Regions from separate parts of the Cytobacillus sp. EB106-05-05-XG126 genome, predicted to be linked through region 1. Evidence: riboswitches for the same ligand, from Rfam matches in the RefSeq annotation. Region 1 holds a riboswitch; each other region holds the start of a gene.

The links. A riboswitch is a leader RNA that binds a small molecule or an ion and turns the genes downstream of it on or off. The one in region 1 is predicted to bind thiamine pyrophosphate.
Region 2: it holds a riboswitch for thiamine pyrophosphate, as region 1 does, so the genes downstream of both, AC3WTL_RS04870 (3-oxoacyl-ACP reductase) here and tenA (thiaminase II) in region 1, are expected to answer to the same signal.
Region 3: it holds a riboswitch for thiamine pyrophosphate, as region 1 does, so the genes downstream of both, tenI (thiazole tautomerase TenI) here and tenA (thiaminase II) in region 1, are expected to answer to the same signal.

What each region holds. Positions count from the first base shown of each region.
Region 1 is NZ_JBYTDU010000009.1:49,025-54,414, forward strand. It holds gene AC3WTL_RS19695 (alpha-hydroxy-acid oxidizing protein) at 1-696, shown strand, start outside; gene AC3WTL_RS19700 (DUF302 domain-containing protein) at 801-1,184, shown strand; TPP riboswitch at 1,254-1,369, shown strand; gene thiW (energy coupling factor transporter S component ThiW) at 1,484-1,972, shown strand; TPP riboswitch at 2,134-2,235, shown strand; gene tenA (thiaminase II) at 2,296-2,985, shown strand; gene AC3WTL_RS19715 (DUF1287 domain-containing protein) at 3,107-3,814, opposite strand; gene AC3WTL_RS19720 (TIM barrel protein) at 3,918-4,751, shown strand; gene AC3WTL_RS19725 (DUF6843 domain-containing protein) at 4,875-5,390, shown strand, end outside.
Region 2 is NZ_JBYTDU010000001.1:975,488-980,877, forward strand. It holds gene AC3WTL_RS04855 (CBO0543 family protein) at 1-61, opposite strand, end outside; gene AC3WTL_RS04860 (Cof-type HAD-IIB family hydrolase) at 204-953, shown strand; gene AC3WTL_RS04865 (OsmC family protein) at 989-1,441, opposite strand; TPP riboswitch at 1,557-1,669, shown strand; gene AC3WTL_RS04870 (3-oxoacyl-ACP reductase) at 1,774-2,535, shown strand; gene thiM (hydroxyethylthiazole kinase) at 2,549-3,364, shown strand; gene thiD (bifunctional hydroxymethylpyrimidine kinase/phosphomethylpyrimidine kinase) at 3,367-4,188, shown strand; gene thiE (thiamine phosphate synthase) at 4,178-4,837, shown strand; gene xth (exodeoxyribonuclease III) at 4,971-5,390, shown strand, end outside.
Region 3 is NZ_JBYTDU010000006.1:143,486-148,875, reverse strand. It holds gene thiC (phosphomethylpyrimidine synthase ThiC) at 1-1,394, shown strand, start outside; TPP riboswitch at 1,418-1,527, shown strand; gene tenI (thiazole tautomerase TenI) at 1,613-2,236, shown strand; gene thiO (glycine oxidase ThiO) at 2,220-3,359, shown strand; gene thiS (sulfur carrier protein ThiS) at 3,356-3,559, shown strand; gene AC3WTL_RS18035 (thiazole synthase) at 3,562-4,329, shown strand; gene AC3WTL_RS18030 (MoeB/ThiF family adenylyltransferase) at 4,326-5,345, shown strand.

The DNA of each region.
Region 1 (5,390 bases):
CAATTATATTGGTCCAATTATGAAGAAGCATCTTTCAGTATGGTTCGCCGTGCGGAAGAAGCGGGGTATGAGGCAATTGTGTTAACGGTTGATACGGTGATGATGGGATGGAGGGAAGCCGATTTAAGAAACAATTTTTCCCCGTTAAAGCTTGGCTATGGTAAAGCAAACTATGAAAGCGATCCCTTCTTTATGGCTTCTCTCCAGGACGGTGATGTCGTACAGGGAATCCTTGATAATATTCATCATCCAACATTAAGCTGGGAACATATTGCCAGATTAAAAGAGAAAACCAGCCTGCCCATTTTATTAAAGGGCATTCTCCACCCTGAGGATGCCAGGCTGGCCGTTGAAAGAGGGATAGACGGTATCATTGTCTCCAACCATGGCGGCAGACAGCTTGATGGAGTGATTGCGGCGATTGATGCGCTTGAACCGATTGCGAAGGAAGTTAAAGGAAGGATTCCAGTATTGTTTGACAGCGGCATTCGCCGAGGCTCAGATGTGGTTAAAGCTCTGGCACTGGGAGCTGACGCCGTTTGTCTGGGGCGGCCGTATGTGTACGGCTTGGCCATTGGCGGGCAGGAAGGAGTTGAAAAAGTGCTTGCCAACTTTATAGAAGAAACAAAAGTGTCTCTGTCTCTTGCGGGGGTGGGGAATTTAAAGGATATTGCTGGTCTGCGGTTAATTCGATAAAACCTTCTTAAAAAAATTCTGGGTTGTTGACAGTTGAGACTGTGTTTAATAGTATACCTATAGGGGTACATTATTAATATGCCATTACTAAAGGAGATGCAGTTATGTTCGATTACACAGCTGAAACCGAAAAATCAATTGAAGAAGCGATATCCTCACTGGAAGGAAGTCTGAAGGACGAAAAGTTCGGAGTTCTATGGCAGTTTAATGTTCAGGAGAAGCTGCAGGAAAAAGGCTTGGAATATAACGAGGCATTCCATGTGTTAGAGGTATGTAATCCGAATGAAGCACATCGCGTTTTAACACAGAATAAAATGGCCGGCTACTTCCTGCCTTGTAAAATTGTCGTCTATGAAGACAAGGGCAAAACGAAAATTGGGATGCCTAAGCCGACAAGTATGATTGAGCTAATCAATGACGAATCTGTTCAAAGCTTCGCAGCAGAAATTGAAGAGCGCTTAATCCAGTGCATCAAGAGAAGTATATAAGTTAAAAGTTTGATGACAGTGCCGGAATAATTTGTTAAGCTTGAAATAGCTTATCAAATTAAATATCTATGTAACTACTAGGGGTGCCCCGAATGTGCGGGCTGAGAGGAAAGCGCTTATAGCTTTCCGACTCTTATGGACCTGATCTGGTTAATGCCAGCGGAGGGAAGTAGGATTTGACAATATGTCGATTCATATACTTAAACCAAGCCGGGTCCTTTGTGGGGATCTGGCTTTTTTGTATACATACTTCTCATCGAGATAAGCAATCAGGCTGCCCTTTTAGAAAGGAGGTTTAGATGAACAGAACCCGATTGTTGACTACGATGGCACTATTTACGGCGATTGGGACACTGGGATCCCATTTGCTCTGGTTTCCGGCAGGTATAGCCAAGGCCTATCCGGTTCAGCATGCGGTAAATGTATTGGCCGCGGTGACTCTTGGACCACTGCCGGCAGCAGCCATTGCTTTTATGATTGCTTTGCTGCGTAATATGCTTGGATTCGGGACGCTGCTTGCGTTTCCAGGCGGCATGATCGGTGCGTTTTTGGCTGGTGTCCTTTATTTGAAATTCGGCCGGAAAATATGGGCTGCCGCTGGCGAGGTTTTGGGCACCGGTATAATCGGAGCATTGTTTGCTGTTCCGTATGCAAAATTTCTCATGGGCAGTGAAGCTGGTGCATTCTTCTTTGTGCCGCCGTTTCTGGTCAGCAGCATTGCCGGTGCGGCGATAGGCTTGTTGGTGTTAGCGAAGGTTAAAGAGAAGAATTTGGTTCAGAATATGTGATGATTTTGGGCTGGAGAAGTAAGATTGGTTAGCAGAGTAAGGGAGAGCAGCATAGCAATCTGACTTTATGAGCGATTTTCAAGAGTTATGGGCGAAATCCAAAATGTATGAGCGAAAAACGTCAAGTTAGACAATCGATAAAAAAACAATTAAAAATGTTAGAAAACTGCTAGGGGCGCTACGGCTGAGATAAGGAGCTTTTCCTTGGTCCCTTGGAACCTGATCTGGATAATGCCAGCGCAGGGAAGCAGTGAGGACCTCATTATATATCCTCATGCTTTTTCCCCGGCAGCTTCTGTATTTAATTAAGGAGGCTATTTTTTATGACTTTTTCAGAAATTCTGCGCAAGGAAAATGAAGATTTGTTTCAGCTGATATTTGAACATCCATTTGTTCAGGGGATCGGGAGAGGGGATGTGCCGAAAGAGGCGCTTGCTCATTACATTAAAGCGGACTTTGAGTATTTGAATGCGTTCATGCATATTTACGGAATTGCGATTTCAAAGTCAGCTGAACGTAAGGATATTGCATACTTTAACCAGCAAATAGAATTTGTATTGAACAGCGAAGTACACCCCCACCATAATTTTTGCCAGCAGATTGGGGTGGATTACGAAGCATTGCAGGGATATCCGCTTCCGCCGACAGCCGATCATTATGTAAAGCATATGATGTATCATGCCCATACAGGCGGCATGGGTGAAATACTCGCTGCATTATTGCCTTGCCCATGGACTTATTGGGAAATTGGGCTTGAGCTCATGAAGCAATATGAGCCAGATGAGAACCATCCGTTTTATCCGTGGATTTCTTTTTATGCAAACCTTAGAGTCGAAGCTGTGACCATGAATATGAGAAACCGTTTGGATGAACTTGCTGAAGCGGCATCACCGGAAGAAAGGCAGCGAATGAAGGATGCTTTCCGAAAAAGCTGCCAGCTGGAGCTTGGTTTCTGGGAGATGGCTTATACCTGCGAAGAGTGGCCGGCGGGCAATCCGGCAGCAGTCAGATAGAAAAGCGTAAGCGACTCGCTCACCCTCGACACCTCGATGTGCAGGCTGCTTGCGCTAGAGAGTTATCGAAGTTCAAAATTTTATACTTTCTTATTTAATAAGAAAAACGCCTGCATCTGCTTTATGGCAGTGCAGGCGTTTTTTCAAAATCCCATCTGTAGTGAGCGGTAATGGGAGTCTTAAAAGAAGATAGTTTTACTTCTGCTGCAAATGGGGTGGAGTTATGTATTACGTATGGAATGCCATCTTTAGTCCGTTTGTCAGATATGAAAGCCACATGGTCGAATTTAGGAGAAAGGAAAACCACAATATCACCCGGCTGCCATTGCTGAAGGTTCTTAACATCTCCTGGAATCAGTTCTGTTGTTAATGACTTTGCGAACCGGCTAAAAAAGATATTCTGGTTTGGTACCCTTCTGAAATCAATGTTCGGATCAGGCTTGCCATGGACTCTTGAATACAAGTCCGTATTTTCGGCGATATCCTGATCAATAAGATCCTTTATGGTTACATCAGCCTCCTGGAAACCTCTCCAAATCACGTCTGTACAGACACCCTCGCCATCGGGCGGATAGCCTCCCGCATAGTAGGCACTTTTATATGGCGTGCGCTGTTCCACTTCTTTTCTGGCTGTCTGGACCATATCAAGCGGATCAGCAATGCCGTTTTGATTTGAATCGGCCTGTGAGTAATCAGAGGGCACCTCCAGTTTCTTTGCAAAAGGATTTCCGAAATGAATGCCGATGGAATCCAGAATGATTCCACCCCGAAAAAAAAGAATGAAAAATAACAGTACTCCAATTATTGAAGTAAATACCTTTTTAACCATAAGTACACCTCACCTATTTTACTGAATAGACGGTATTATTTCCCAATAAGTTACATGAAGGTATGATAAGATTGTTATAACCATTCATAAGAGAGGGGATATAATGGTTCATAAAATAGGGGTATCAGGAAGCGTCATTTTGTCAGACAGCAAGCTGTTTCATAAACTTTTTAAACGTCATTTGCCGCATATTGAGATAGGGGAATTTCAAGATGAGGAATCCTTTCAATGCTTTATTAAATTGCTGGGCAAAACAAACAAAAGCTTTGGTCTTCATTCGCCTCTTTTCCGGGGACAAAGCAAATACGATCTTCTGGAAAAGGTCAGTATGAATCCAGAGGAAGCCTGGATCCAGTTTGAGGCGGAAGTGGAAAGGATGTCCCGGCTTGGTGCTGAATACATATTGGTGCACTTTCCTTATTTTAAAAAGGAAGCAAGTGGGAATCCGGCAGAGATTATTGAGGAGGGACTCAAGAAACTCAGTGCTCTTCAGAAAAAATATGAGATTATGATCGTGTGTGAACCAAAATTAGGATTCAGGCAATCGCCGGCAGGAATCGATTATCTTGACAGTTTTCCAGTAGAGACATGGAAGAAATATGGCCTCAGCCTCTGTATTGATATCGGGGATTATATATTAGCCACGGACGACAAGGCCATAAATTATGCAGGAAAATGGGCTGAGTTTGTGAGAGTTGTTCATTTACATAATGTTGAATACCAGGACGATAAATATATCTGGGTCCCTGTGCATCCATCTCATGAGAATGATGGCCGTCATCATAAAATAAAGAAACTGATGGATTTTCTGGCAAAGGAATGTGAGGATGTGTTTTTTGTCATGGAATATACACCACACACGAACCCTTCGGAAAAAATGGCAGAAGAAGGAATTCAGTGGGCAAGAGAAGTCATTGAGGCCGGGTCTGTCAGGTAGGGGAGCAGGCCTCCCCACATTCCTTCTGCGTAAATTTATATAGGGAGTATGGGAAATTGCCTTGTTTGTATGCTAGTATATATGTGAAATTAATCACAATATAAGGGGAGGGAGTTTATTTCAATGCTGGGATTAAAAATAAAAACGGCCCTGCAGGCTTCCATTCTTTTTACCTTTGGATTTTGGCTTCTCTTTTTCTTTTCAGAAGGGGAACTGTTTTCTTTTTTCCTGATCGTGGTTTTTTTGTACTGTTTATTCGGAAATGTTATATACGGCATTCCGGTTTCATTGCTTTCAGAGTTTCTAACCAGAAATTTGGCAGTATGGCGATTCCCGGCATCTGCATTTTTTCACACCTTTTTAGCTGCTGTGACTTATTTTATTATGGAAGGGTTTGCTTATTATGCAGTAATTGCAGCGGTTCTTTTCTTTTTAGTTGACGAGTGGCGAAAGTGGGACCGTGAGATGCCAGGAGGGAGGAGAATTACCTTAAATACAGCCGGTTTTCTCATCGCTTGCCTGCTGCCGGCAGGGTTCTTTTGGATGCTGCAGCAGGCAGATCTGGAAGAAAAAACGCATGACCTTTATTTGATTCCAAAAGGGTATGCTGGTCAGGTGAGGATTGTTCATGAAATAGAG
Region 2 (5,390 bases), on a different contig from region 1:
ACCAATCAATAAAGCGGTAAGCAAACAAAATCCATACAACAAGAACGAGCATCAGATACATAGGACATCACCTTTAATATTTAATGCATACAGTTATTTCCATTTTCCAAGAAAATATTCATCTGAAAAGCACCGTCTTTGAAGGATAGCCGGGTTAACTATATAATGGCTTTATTGTGTTAAAAGAAGAAAGGGAGAGGATCATGACAAAATCAAAGATTCCACCGCAGATCAAATTAATCGCTCTCGATATGGATGGAACTTTATTAAATTCCAGAGGGGAAATTCCTGAAGAGAACCGTGCAGCCATAAAAGAGGCAAAAGAGAAAGGAATCGAAGTCATTTTGAGCACCGGAAGATCAAGGCTTACAGCAGGCGATCATGCCGATTCCCTGGAATTAAACTCCTATTTAATCACAGTTAATGGCAGTGAAATATTTGGCCCTGATGGAGAATCCATTTCAAGAGCTCCCGTTGATTCCAAAGTTATGGAATGGATGTGGAATTTATCACAGTCACATAAGACCAATTTCTGGGCCACCAGCTGCGAACAGGTATGGAACAACGAAATGCCGGAAAATATCCATGACCATGAGTGGCTCAAATTTGGATTTGATATATCAGATGATGCAGTCAGGGAACTGATCCATAAGGAGCTGCAGTCAAAAGGCGATCTGGAAATTACCAACTCAAGCTTAACCAATATTGAAGTCAATGCTCTTGGCATCAATAAAGCGAAAGGGATCCAGAAGGTAACAGAACTTCTTGGCATTTCAATGGAAAATGTAATGGCCATGGGAGACAGCTTAAACGATATTGCCATGATTGAGGAATCAGGCTGGGGAGTAGCGATGGGAAATGCCCAGGAAATCGTGAAAGAAACAGCCGATGCTGTGACGGGAACCAATGATGAAGCCGGTGTTGCACAGGCAATCAGAAAATGGGCATTTTAGTGAACGAAAACCGGCTATTAAGCCGGTTTTTTGATTCACTTCTTTGATCTAAGTACGGTTTCCTGCAACTCGACTTCCACATTCCCTTTAATTGCCCTCGAGATCATGCAGGATGCTTCGGCTTTTTGCGCCAGCTTTCGCGCAAGTGCATGGTCCTTTTCATCGGCATCTGCCTTCAGCACGATAACCGGGCGATGAATGATTTTCCTGTAGGTAATCACACCTTTGGTCACATCCACAACACCGACTGATTCCATCGTTAGGTCATCTTTCTCTAGCCGGCTGCGTTCCATCATGGCTGCCAGGGTAATAATATAACAAGTTGCCGCTGCCCCCAGCAGCATTTCATCCGGGTTGGTTCCGATTCCAGGTCCGTCCATTTCCGGAGGGATAGATACCTTTGTTCTCAGCCCGCCAGTCTCAATTTCACCCACATCATTGCGAAGGCCAGGCCAATGCGCTTTTAACTGAAAATGGTGTTCAGCCATATTTGAACCCTCCAAGTTATGTATTTCTATTTACACATTAAAGAGGAACAGGCAGAATTGCAAGACTTTACAGGTTTCACGTTTCACGCTAAGATAGAAACAGCCAACTTAATAGTTTTACTGCTAGGGGTGCCCGATGCTCGCGGGCTGAGAAAGAAACCGGACTGTTTTTTACCCTTCGGACCTGATCTGGATTATACCAGCGTAGGAAAGTAGTAATTGCGGGGAACGACGTTCTTTCTCTTAGATTATTCAGCCAGGTCCAATTTCGGATCTGGTTTTTATTTTGTTCTCAAAACAAATGAATTGGCTATCAATAAGGAGGATTTTCTATGAATCTTAACGATCAGATTGTTATTATTACAGGCAGCAGCAGAGGGTTGGGCAAAGAAACAGCAAAAGCTTTCGCAAGAGAAGGGGCGAGAATTGTCATTAACTATTTTCATAGCGAGGAAAAAGCCCATGCTCTGCAGAAGGAAATTGGCGATTCAGCCATTGCCATTCGTGCTGATGTTCGGGACAGAGTTCAAGTGAAATCCATGTATGAAAAAACGAAGGAACACTTTGGAGCCCCCATTACAACCATAGTCAATAATGCACTGGTCAATTTTCAATTTGACCCTGTTTTAAAAAAAGATGCAGAAACAATTGAATGGGACGATTACAAAAATCAGCTGGAAGGTGCAATTCTGGGAGCATTGAACACTGTTCAGGCAGGTCTTGAAGATATGAAAAAACAGGAGTTTGGCAGGATAATCTCGGTCGGCACCAACCTATTCCAGCATCCAGTTGTACCCTATCATGACTATACGACCAGCAAAGCTGCTTTATTAGGCTTCACCAGAAATATGGCAAATGAGCTGGGCCAATATGGAATTACTGCAAATATGGTATCAGGCGGTTTGTTAAAAACGACAGACGCCAGTGCTTCGACCTCTAAGGAAGTCTTTGAAATTATCGAAAACTCGACTCCATTAAGAAAAGTCACAGATCCTGCAGAAGTGGCAGATGCGATAGTCTTCTTCGCTTCTCCCTGGGCAAGGGCAGTTACAGGACAGAATTTAATTGTGGATGGCGGACTAGTTATGAATTAAAGGAGGATTCTAAATGAACATTCAGGAGATTAGCAGTCTATTAGATAAAGTAAGAGAGTCAAACCCTCTGGTACATAATATCACCAATGTGGTGGTAACCAATTTTACTGCCAATGGCCTGCTGGCAATTGGTGCATCACCTGTAATGGCATATGCGCATGAAGAGGCGGGTGATATGGCTAAAATCGCCGGGGCTCTGGTTCTCAACATGGGAACACTGACTGAAAAAGAAGTGAAAAGTATGCTTATCGCAGGAAAGTCAGCCAATCAGCATGGGGTGCCGGTAATCTTTGACCCGGTTGGTGCCGGCGCGACAGCTTATCGAACAGAAACAGCCAATAGAATAATGGAAGAATTAGATATTAGCATCATAAGAGGCAATGCTGCAGAAATTGCCAATGCAGCAGGACAGCAATGGAAAATTAAGGGCGTCGATGCCGGAGAAGCGAAAGGAAGCACTGCAGATCTTGCAAGGTTAACAGCAAATAAACTTGGTTCAGTCACCGTCATTACAGGGAAACAGGACATCGTTTCAGATGGACATTCCACTTTTTCGGTCAACAATGGCCATCCCCTGTTAACGAAAGTAACAGGTGCCGGATGTCTTTTGACTTCTGTCATTGGAGCTTTCGCTGCTGTTGAAAAGGATCCAGTAAAAGCGGCAGCTGCTTCATTGGTCGTGTATGGCTCTGCCGCCGAAATCGCTGCAGAAAAAACGGATGGCAGGGGTCCGGGCACCTTCCAAATAGAGTTCTTGAATAGCTTATATACTATTTCAGCCGCAGATGTTGAATTGCGCGGCTCTTTTAGTCAGATAGGAGGGGAATAAATATGAAGGTGAACAAAGCATTAACCATAGCAGGATCAGACTCCGGCGGCGGTGCGGGTATTCAGGCAGATTTAAAAACCTTTCAGGAACTCGGCGTTTTCGGTATGTCAGCGTTAACTGCCGTAACGGCCCAAAACACCAGGGGAGTGCAGGGAGTTTATCCAATGACCCCAGATGCTGTTGCGTCCCAATTGCAATCCATTGGAGAGGATTTAAGGCCGGATGCAGTCAAGACAGGAATGCTCTTCAGTGCAGAGATTATCGAAAGGGTTTCAAAGGAGATTGCGAAATACGGCTGGGATAATATCGTCATTGATCCGGTGATGATAGCAAAAGGTGGAGCAAGCCTTCTTCAGACTGAAGCCATTATAGCGATGAAAAAGCATCTGATTCCGCTCTCGATGGTGATTACACCCAATATACCCGAGGCAGAGGTTTTAACGGATACTATTATTCGTTCAATGGAAGATAAACGGAAGGCAGCAAAAGAACTGTATAGGCTTGGTGCGAAACATGTCATCATTAAGGGCGGTCATGAGGAGGGAAAAATGGCTGCCGATCTATTATTTGACGGTGAAGGTTTTACCGAATTCAAGAGCAATAGAATCCAAACAGCCAATACACATGGGACAGGATGCACTTTTTCTGCTGCAATCACAGCCGGCCTCGCTGACGGTGTTTCTGTGCAACAGGCTGTTGATCGCGCAAAGCAATTTATTCAGGCAGCAATTGAAAATGACTTAAGAATTGGCAGCGGTCATGGACCAACCAATCATTGGGCTTATAATTTGAAGAAAAAGGAGAGCTTCATATATGGAAGTTAATCCTAAGCAAATACGAAATTGGCTTAAAGTTTATTTCATAATGGGGAGCGTAAATTGCCGCCATAAGCCTGAAGATATTCTCCGGTCAGCGATTAATGGGGGCATATCCCTGTTTCAATACCGTGAAAAAGGTGCAGGATGCCTGCACGGCAAAGAGAAGGAATCTCTTGCAAAAAGCCTTCAGGCAATCTGCAAAGAGAGCAATATTCCCTTTATTGTAAATGATGACATTGAATTGGCACTTAGTATCAACGCAGATGGCGTCCATATAGGCCAGGAGGACGAGCCGGCAGATGTGGTCCGCAGGAAAATCGGCAGCAAAATCCTTGGCGTCTCCGTGCATAATATGCTTGAAGCAGAAGCAGCGATCCGGCAGGGGGCAGATTACCTGGGCATTGGCCCTATTTATCCGACAAGCACCAAAAAAGATGCTAAAGCCGTTCAGGGTCTTACTTTTTTAAAGGAATTGAGAGCTGCTGATATCCAGATTCCTGTGGTAGGAATTGGGGGAATTAATTTTAAAAATACACCTCCCATAATGGATGCAGGAGCAGACGGTGTTTCAGTCATTACGGCAATCAGCCAGGCAGATTCCCCGGAAAAATCAGCCAGGGAGCTAAAAGAAGCAGTAATGAGAAATATCCATTAATTTTGTGCATTTTTTAAAAAAATCAGTATTGTCGATTGCCTTTCAAGTTTCAGTGTTTATTACTATGCAATTATTGAAAAGCCATGGTAATGTTGTACTCATACAGATTTTTTCGTAAGGAGATACAATTGCAATGAAACTCGTATCATGGAATGTGAATGGCATTAGGGCCTGTGTGAAAAAAGGCTTCATCGGTTACTTCAAAGAGGTGGATGCAGACATCTTTTGTATCCAGGAGTCTAAATTACAGGAGGGGCAGATTGAGCTCGTCCTGGATGGCTATCACCAATATTGGAATTATGCTCTGAAAAAAGGGTATTCCGGGACAGCTGTTTTTACGAAAAAAGAGCCGATTTCTGTTCGCTATGGGTTAGGCAATGATGAAACAGAACCCGAGGGCAGGATTCTTACGCTTGAGTATGAAGACTTTTATCTCGTGAATGTCTATACGCCGAATTCGAAGCGTGACCTGGCCCGCCTTCCATATCGTCTGGAATGGGAAGAGCGGATTAGGGAGTATTTACTTGAGCTGGATGGAATCAAGCCTGTTATT
Region 3 (5,390 bases), on a different contig from region 1:
TAAAAGGGAAGAATGTCACCCAGCTTCACTATGCAAAAAAGGGAATCATTACTCCAGAGATGGAGTTTATAGCCATTCGGGAAAATATGGAACCTGAATTTGTACGGTCTGAAGTAGCGAGGGGCCGGGCAATCATTCCTTCCAATATCAATCATCCTGAGACAGAGCCAATGATCATCGGAAGGAATTTTCATGTGAAAATTAATGCGAACATTGGAAACTCGGCTGTTTCATCCTCAATTGAAGAAGAGGTAGAGAAAATGACATGGGCCACACGCTGGGGCGCCGATACGATTATGGATCTTTCAACTGGAAAAAATATTCACACAACACGTGAATGGATTATCAGAAATTCTGCTGTTCCTGTAGGGACGGTTCCGATTTATCAGGCTTTGGAAAAGGTGAATGGAATTGCTGAGGACCTCACGTGGGAAGTATATAGGGATACCTTAATCGAACAGGCAGAGCAGGGTGTTGATTATTTTACAATTCATGCAGGTGTCCTTTTACGTTATGTACCGCTTACTGCCAAAAGGCTGACCGGAATTGTGTCCAGAGGCGGATCCATTATGGCCCAATGGTGCCTGCATCATCATAAAGAGAACTTTTTATATACACACTTTGAAGAAATCTGCGAGATCATGAAAGCTTATGATGTGGCCTTCTCCTTAGGGGATGGACTGCGGCCGGGATCGATTGCAGATGCAAATGACGAGGCTCAATTTGCGGAGCTTGAAACACTTGGGGAACTGACGAAAGTTGCCTGGGAACATGATGTTCAGGTAATGGTCGAGGGTCCTGGCCATGTTCCAATGCATTTAATCAAAGAGAATATGGATAAACAATTGGAAATCTGTAAAGAAGCACCATTCTACACACTCGGGCCGCTTACGACTGATATAGCTCCGGGATATGACCATATTACCTCTGCAATCGGGGCTGCTATGATAGGCTGGTATGGGACGGCAATGCTTTGCTATGTTACCCCTAAAGAACATTTGGGGTTGCCAAATAGAGACGATGTGCGCGAGGGTGTCATCACATATAAAATTGCCGCGCATGCTGCAGATCTGGCAAAGGGACATCCTGGAGCGCAAAAAAGGGATGATGCCCTGTCAAAAGCCCGTTTTGAATTTCGCTGGAGAGATCAATTCAATCTTTCTCTGGATCCTGAGCGCGCTTTGGAATTCCATGATGAAACATTGCCGGCTGAAGGGGCAAAAACAGCTCATTTTTGTTCCATGTGCGGGCCAAAATTTTGCAGTATGAGAATTTCTCAGGATATCCGGAATTATGCAAAAGAGCATCAGCTTGAAACCGACGAAGCGATACAGAAGGGACTGGAAGAAAAAGCTGAGGAATTTAGTAAGGCCGGAGGAAACATTTATCAGTAGTCTTTTTATAGTTTAATAGAAATTATATCCGCTGGGGGTGCCTGTTTGCAGGCTGAGATTAAAGCAAAAGCTTAAGACCCTTGGAACCTGATCTGGCATGAATACCAGCGTAGGGAAGTGGAGTATCGGGTCTATATTCCAGGGCCTCATACCCCGCTTTCTATTTAGAAGGTGGTTTTTTATTTGCACAAAATTAAAATAGCATGGGAGCATCCTCTATGAAAAAAAGTCTGCATGTTATATCAGATGGAAAGCTTTCTCTAGAGGCCTTTGCTGAAATAGCAGGTGAAGTAGAACCCTTTGCAGACAAGTTCCACTTGAGGGAAAAACATCGAACCTCAAGGGAGCTATATGAAGGGGTTGAGCTGCTTTGTAATGAGGGAGTCCCCATTCATAAAATTGTTATAAATGATCGGGTGGATGTTGCTTGGACATATAAAACAGGAGTACATCTTGCTTTTCACAGCCTTCCAGTCCATGTTGTCAAAATGCGTTTTCCAGATATACCCATCGGATGTTCAGTACATTCTCTTGAAGAAGCAAAAGAGGCTGCAAAACAAGGGGCTGATTATATCCTGTTTGGGCACATATTTGAAACCGATTCCAAGAAGGGAGTTCCGCCAAGGGGCACTGGGTCACTGGAGGCTCTTAAAAAGGCAGTAGAAATTCCTGTATTGGCAATTGGAGGCATTAAACCAGAAAATGTCACCGAGGTTTTGGAGGCGGGGGCAGACGGCATTGCTGTAATGTCGGCGATTTTGCAGGCAAAGAACCCTGCAGAGGCAGCAAAGCTCTTTTTAAATAAGTTTAATGAGGAGGGGAAAGATGAGGGAAATATTTGACGCCGTTATAGTAGGTGGAGGCATTAATGGAAGCTCCATTGCTTTTCAACTGGCTAAAAGAGGGTATAAAGTGGCCGTTTTGGATAAGGGAAAAATAGCCGGCAAGGCTTCCGGAGCTGCAGCTGGAATTTTAGGAGCCCAAACGGAACTGACAGAAGATGGCCCGCTATTCCAGCTGGCATGCAAAAGCCGCTCCATGTACCAGAGCCTGATTCCTGAACTGGAAGATTTATCACAAGTTCATATTGGCTATCAAAATAAGGGTGTATATAAAGTAGCGGCTAATAAAGAAGAGGAGCTGGCATTAAAAAGATTGATAGAAATCCAGCAAAAAGCAGGTGAGCAGGCCGAATGGTTACCAATTGATAGCCTGATCAAACTTGAACCCTTCGTATCAAACAAATTGCGGGGGGCCATGTATATACCGAATGACGGACAGGTACAGGCATATGAATTGTCCCTAGCCTTTGCAAAAGCTTCGATAGCCATCGGCGCAGAAATTTATGAGTATACACATGTAATAGATTTTATTTTAAAAGATGAAAAGGTTTATGGGGTCAGAACCAGCCAGGGAGAATTTCTGGCAGATTCCGTTATTGTTGCTTCGGGGGCCTGGAGCAGGGAGATTCTTGAAAGAACGGGTCTTTCGCTGCCAATTATTCCGGTAAAAGGCGAGTGCTTCTCGGTCAAGGTTGAAAAACCTCTTGTACAGGGGACGATCTTTTCACACGGATGCTATATCGTTCCAAAGCAATCTGGCAGGCTGGTAGTTGGCGCGACGGTTAAGGTAAACTCATTTGATGAAAAGGTGACCTTTGAAGGGATATCCCTGCTGATGGAAAAGGCTCAAAACCTTGTCCCGGATATTGCAAATACAGAATGGGAAAGGGCCTGGACAGGTATTCGTCCGCAATCAGCTGATGGGCAGCCTTTTTTGGGACAACTTCCGGCCTATGAAGGGTTATATATTGCAGCTGGGCATTTTCGGAATGGGATCCTCCTTGCCCCGGCAACAGGAGAGCTGATGGCAGACATCCTCGAAGGCAAAACAGAGCAGTTTAATCCGTTTAATCTGTCCCGACTGGACTGCTTTGTCCAATCGTCTAAAAGGGTGCTCTTATGAATGTTGTCATTAACGGAGATGCTATGGTGCTGCCTGAAACAGTTAATTCTGTTTCACTTCTGCTTGAGCATTTCCATTTGGAGCAAAAGGTAGTCATTGTCGAACTGAACAAGCATATTTTGGATAAGTCCATGCATGCTGAAACCATGCTGACAGATGGGGATCGAATCGAAATAGTACACTTTGTAGGAGGCGGATGATTTTGTTAAAAATTGGACCATATGAATTTAACTCACGGCTGCTGCTCGGAACAGGAAAATATCCAAACTTTGATGTGCAAAGGGATGCTGTAGAAGCTTCGGAATCAGAGGTGCTTACCTTTGCTGTACGCCGTATGAACATTTTTGAAGCGAACCAGCCCAACTTTTTGGAAAAGCTGGATTTAAAGAAATATAAATTACTCCCTAATACGGCAGGAGCGAGTACAGCTGAGGAGGCTGTCCGAATAGCAAGGCTATCCAAAGCTTCCGGGCTCTGCGACATGATTAAGGTTGAGGTTATTGGATGCAGCAAAACGCTTCTTCCCGATCCAATAGAAACAATAAAAGCAGCGGAAATCCTATTAGACGAGGGATTTATTGTTCTTCCCTATACTTCTGATGATGTCGTGCTTGCTCGAAAGCTTGAAGAACTAGGCTGCCATGCTGTCATGCCATGTGCTTCGCCGATTGGTTCAGGACAGGGAATCATTAATCCTATTAATCTTCAATTTATTACAGAACAGGCTGATGTGCCGGTTATTGTTGATGCTGGAATTGGGAGTCCGGCAGATGCGTCATTGGCAATGGAGCTGGGAGCAGATGGAGTATTATTAAATACGGCAGTTTCCTCTGCCGCTGATCCTGTTAAAATGGCAAAAGCAATGAAACTCGCGATTGAAGCAGGGAGGCTCGGCTATGAAGCAGGCCGGATACCCAAAAAACGTTATGCATCAGCAAGCAGCCCGGCGGAAGGAATGGTTTTTAGTTGAGTGAGCGATACTCCCGCCAGATGTTATTTCCTCCGATTGGCAAAGAAGGACAGAAAAAGCTGAGGGGAAAACACGCTTTGATTATAGGGGCTGGTGCATTAGGGGCTGCAAATGCAGAAACTCTCACAAGGGCAGGCGTCGGCAAATTAACCATTGCCGATCGGGATTATGTGGAGTGGAGCAACCTGCAGCGTCAGCAGCTTTATTGTGAGGAAGATGCTGTACGAAAGGTGCCAAAAGCGATAGCAGCGGCTAAACGCCTAAAAGCCATCAATTCAGAGGTGCAAATTTCCGCACGTATTATGGATGTAGGTGTACAGGAAATGGAAGAGCTGATTGAGGATGTTGATTTAATCATCGATTCAACGGATAATTTTGACGTTCGCTTTCTGATCAATGATATTTCTCAAAAGCACCGGATTCCCTGGATTTATGGAGGCTGTGTGGGGAGCTATGGTTTAAGCTATACTATTTTGCCCGGGGTGTCACCGTGCCTGAATTGCCTGATGGACAAATTGCCAATGGGGGGGATTACCTGCGATACGGCTGGTGTAATTCAGCCTGCTATTCAAATGGTTGCGGCTCACCAGTCTGCTGAGGCATTAAAGATATTGGCAGAAGACTTGGAATCCTTACGCGCGACACTTGTTTCTTTTGATGTATGGAAAAATCAATTTAGTTCTGTGAATGTTTCTTCCTTAAGAAATCCGCAGTGCTTATCGTGCGGGACTAAACCAGTTTATCCCTTCCTGGACTACAGAAATCAGACAAAGACAGCGCTGCTTTGCGGGAGGGATACCGTTCAAATCAGGCCTTCAGCTCTTCAGGATATGGATGTTGCCTATCTCGAAAAATCCCTGGTCTCTCAAGGAATCAATGTAGAGAGCAATCCTTATTTGCTCTCTTTTTCGATCAATGACGCCAGAGTAGTTGTATTTAAGGATGGAAGAGTGCTGGTGCATGGTGTAAGAGACATTCTAGAGGCAAAGAACCTGTATCATCGTTTCCTTGGATAATGAGTTTTGTCTGTCGGCTAAGCATTTAAGGCTAAATAAAAAAAG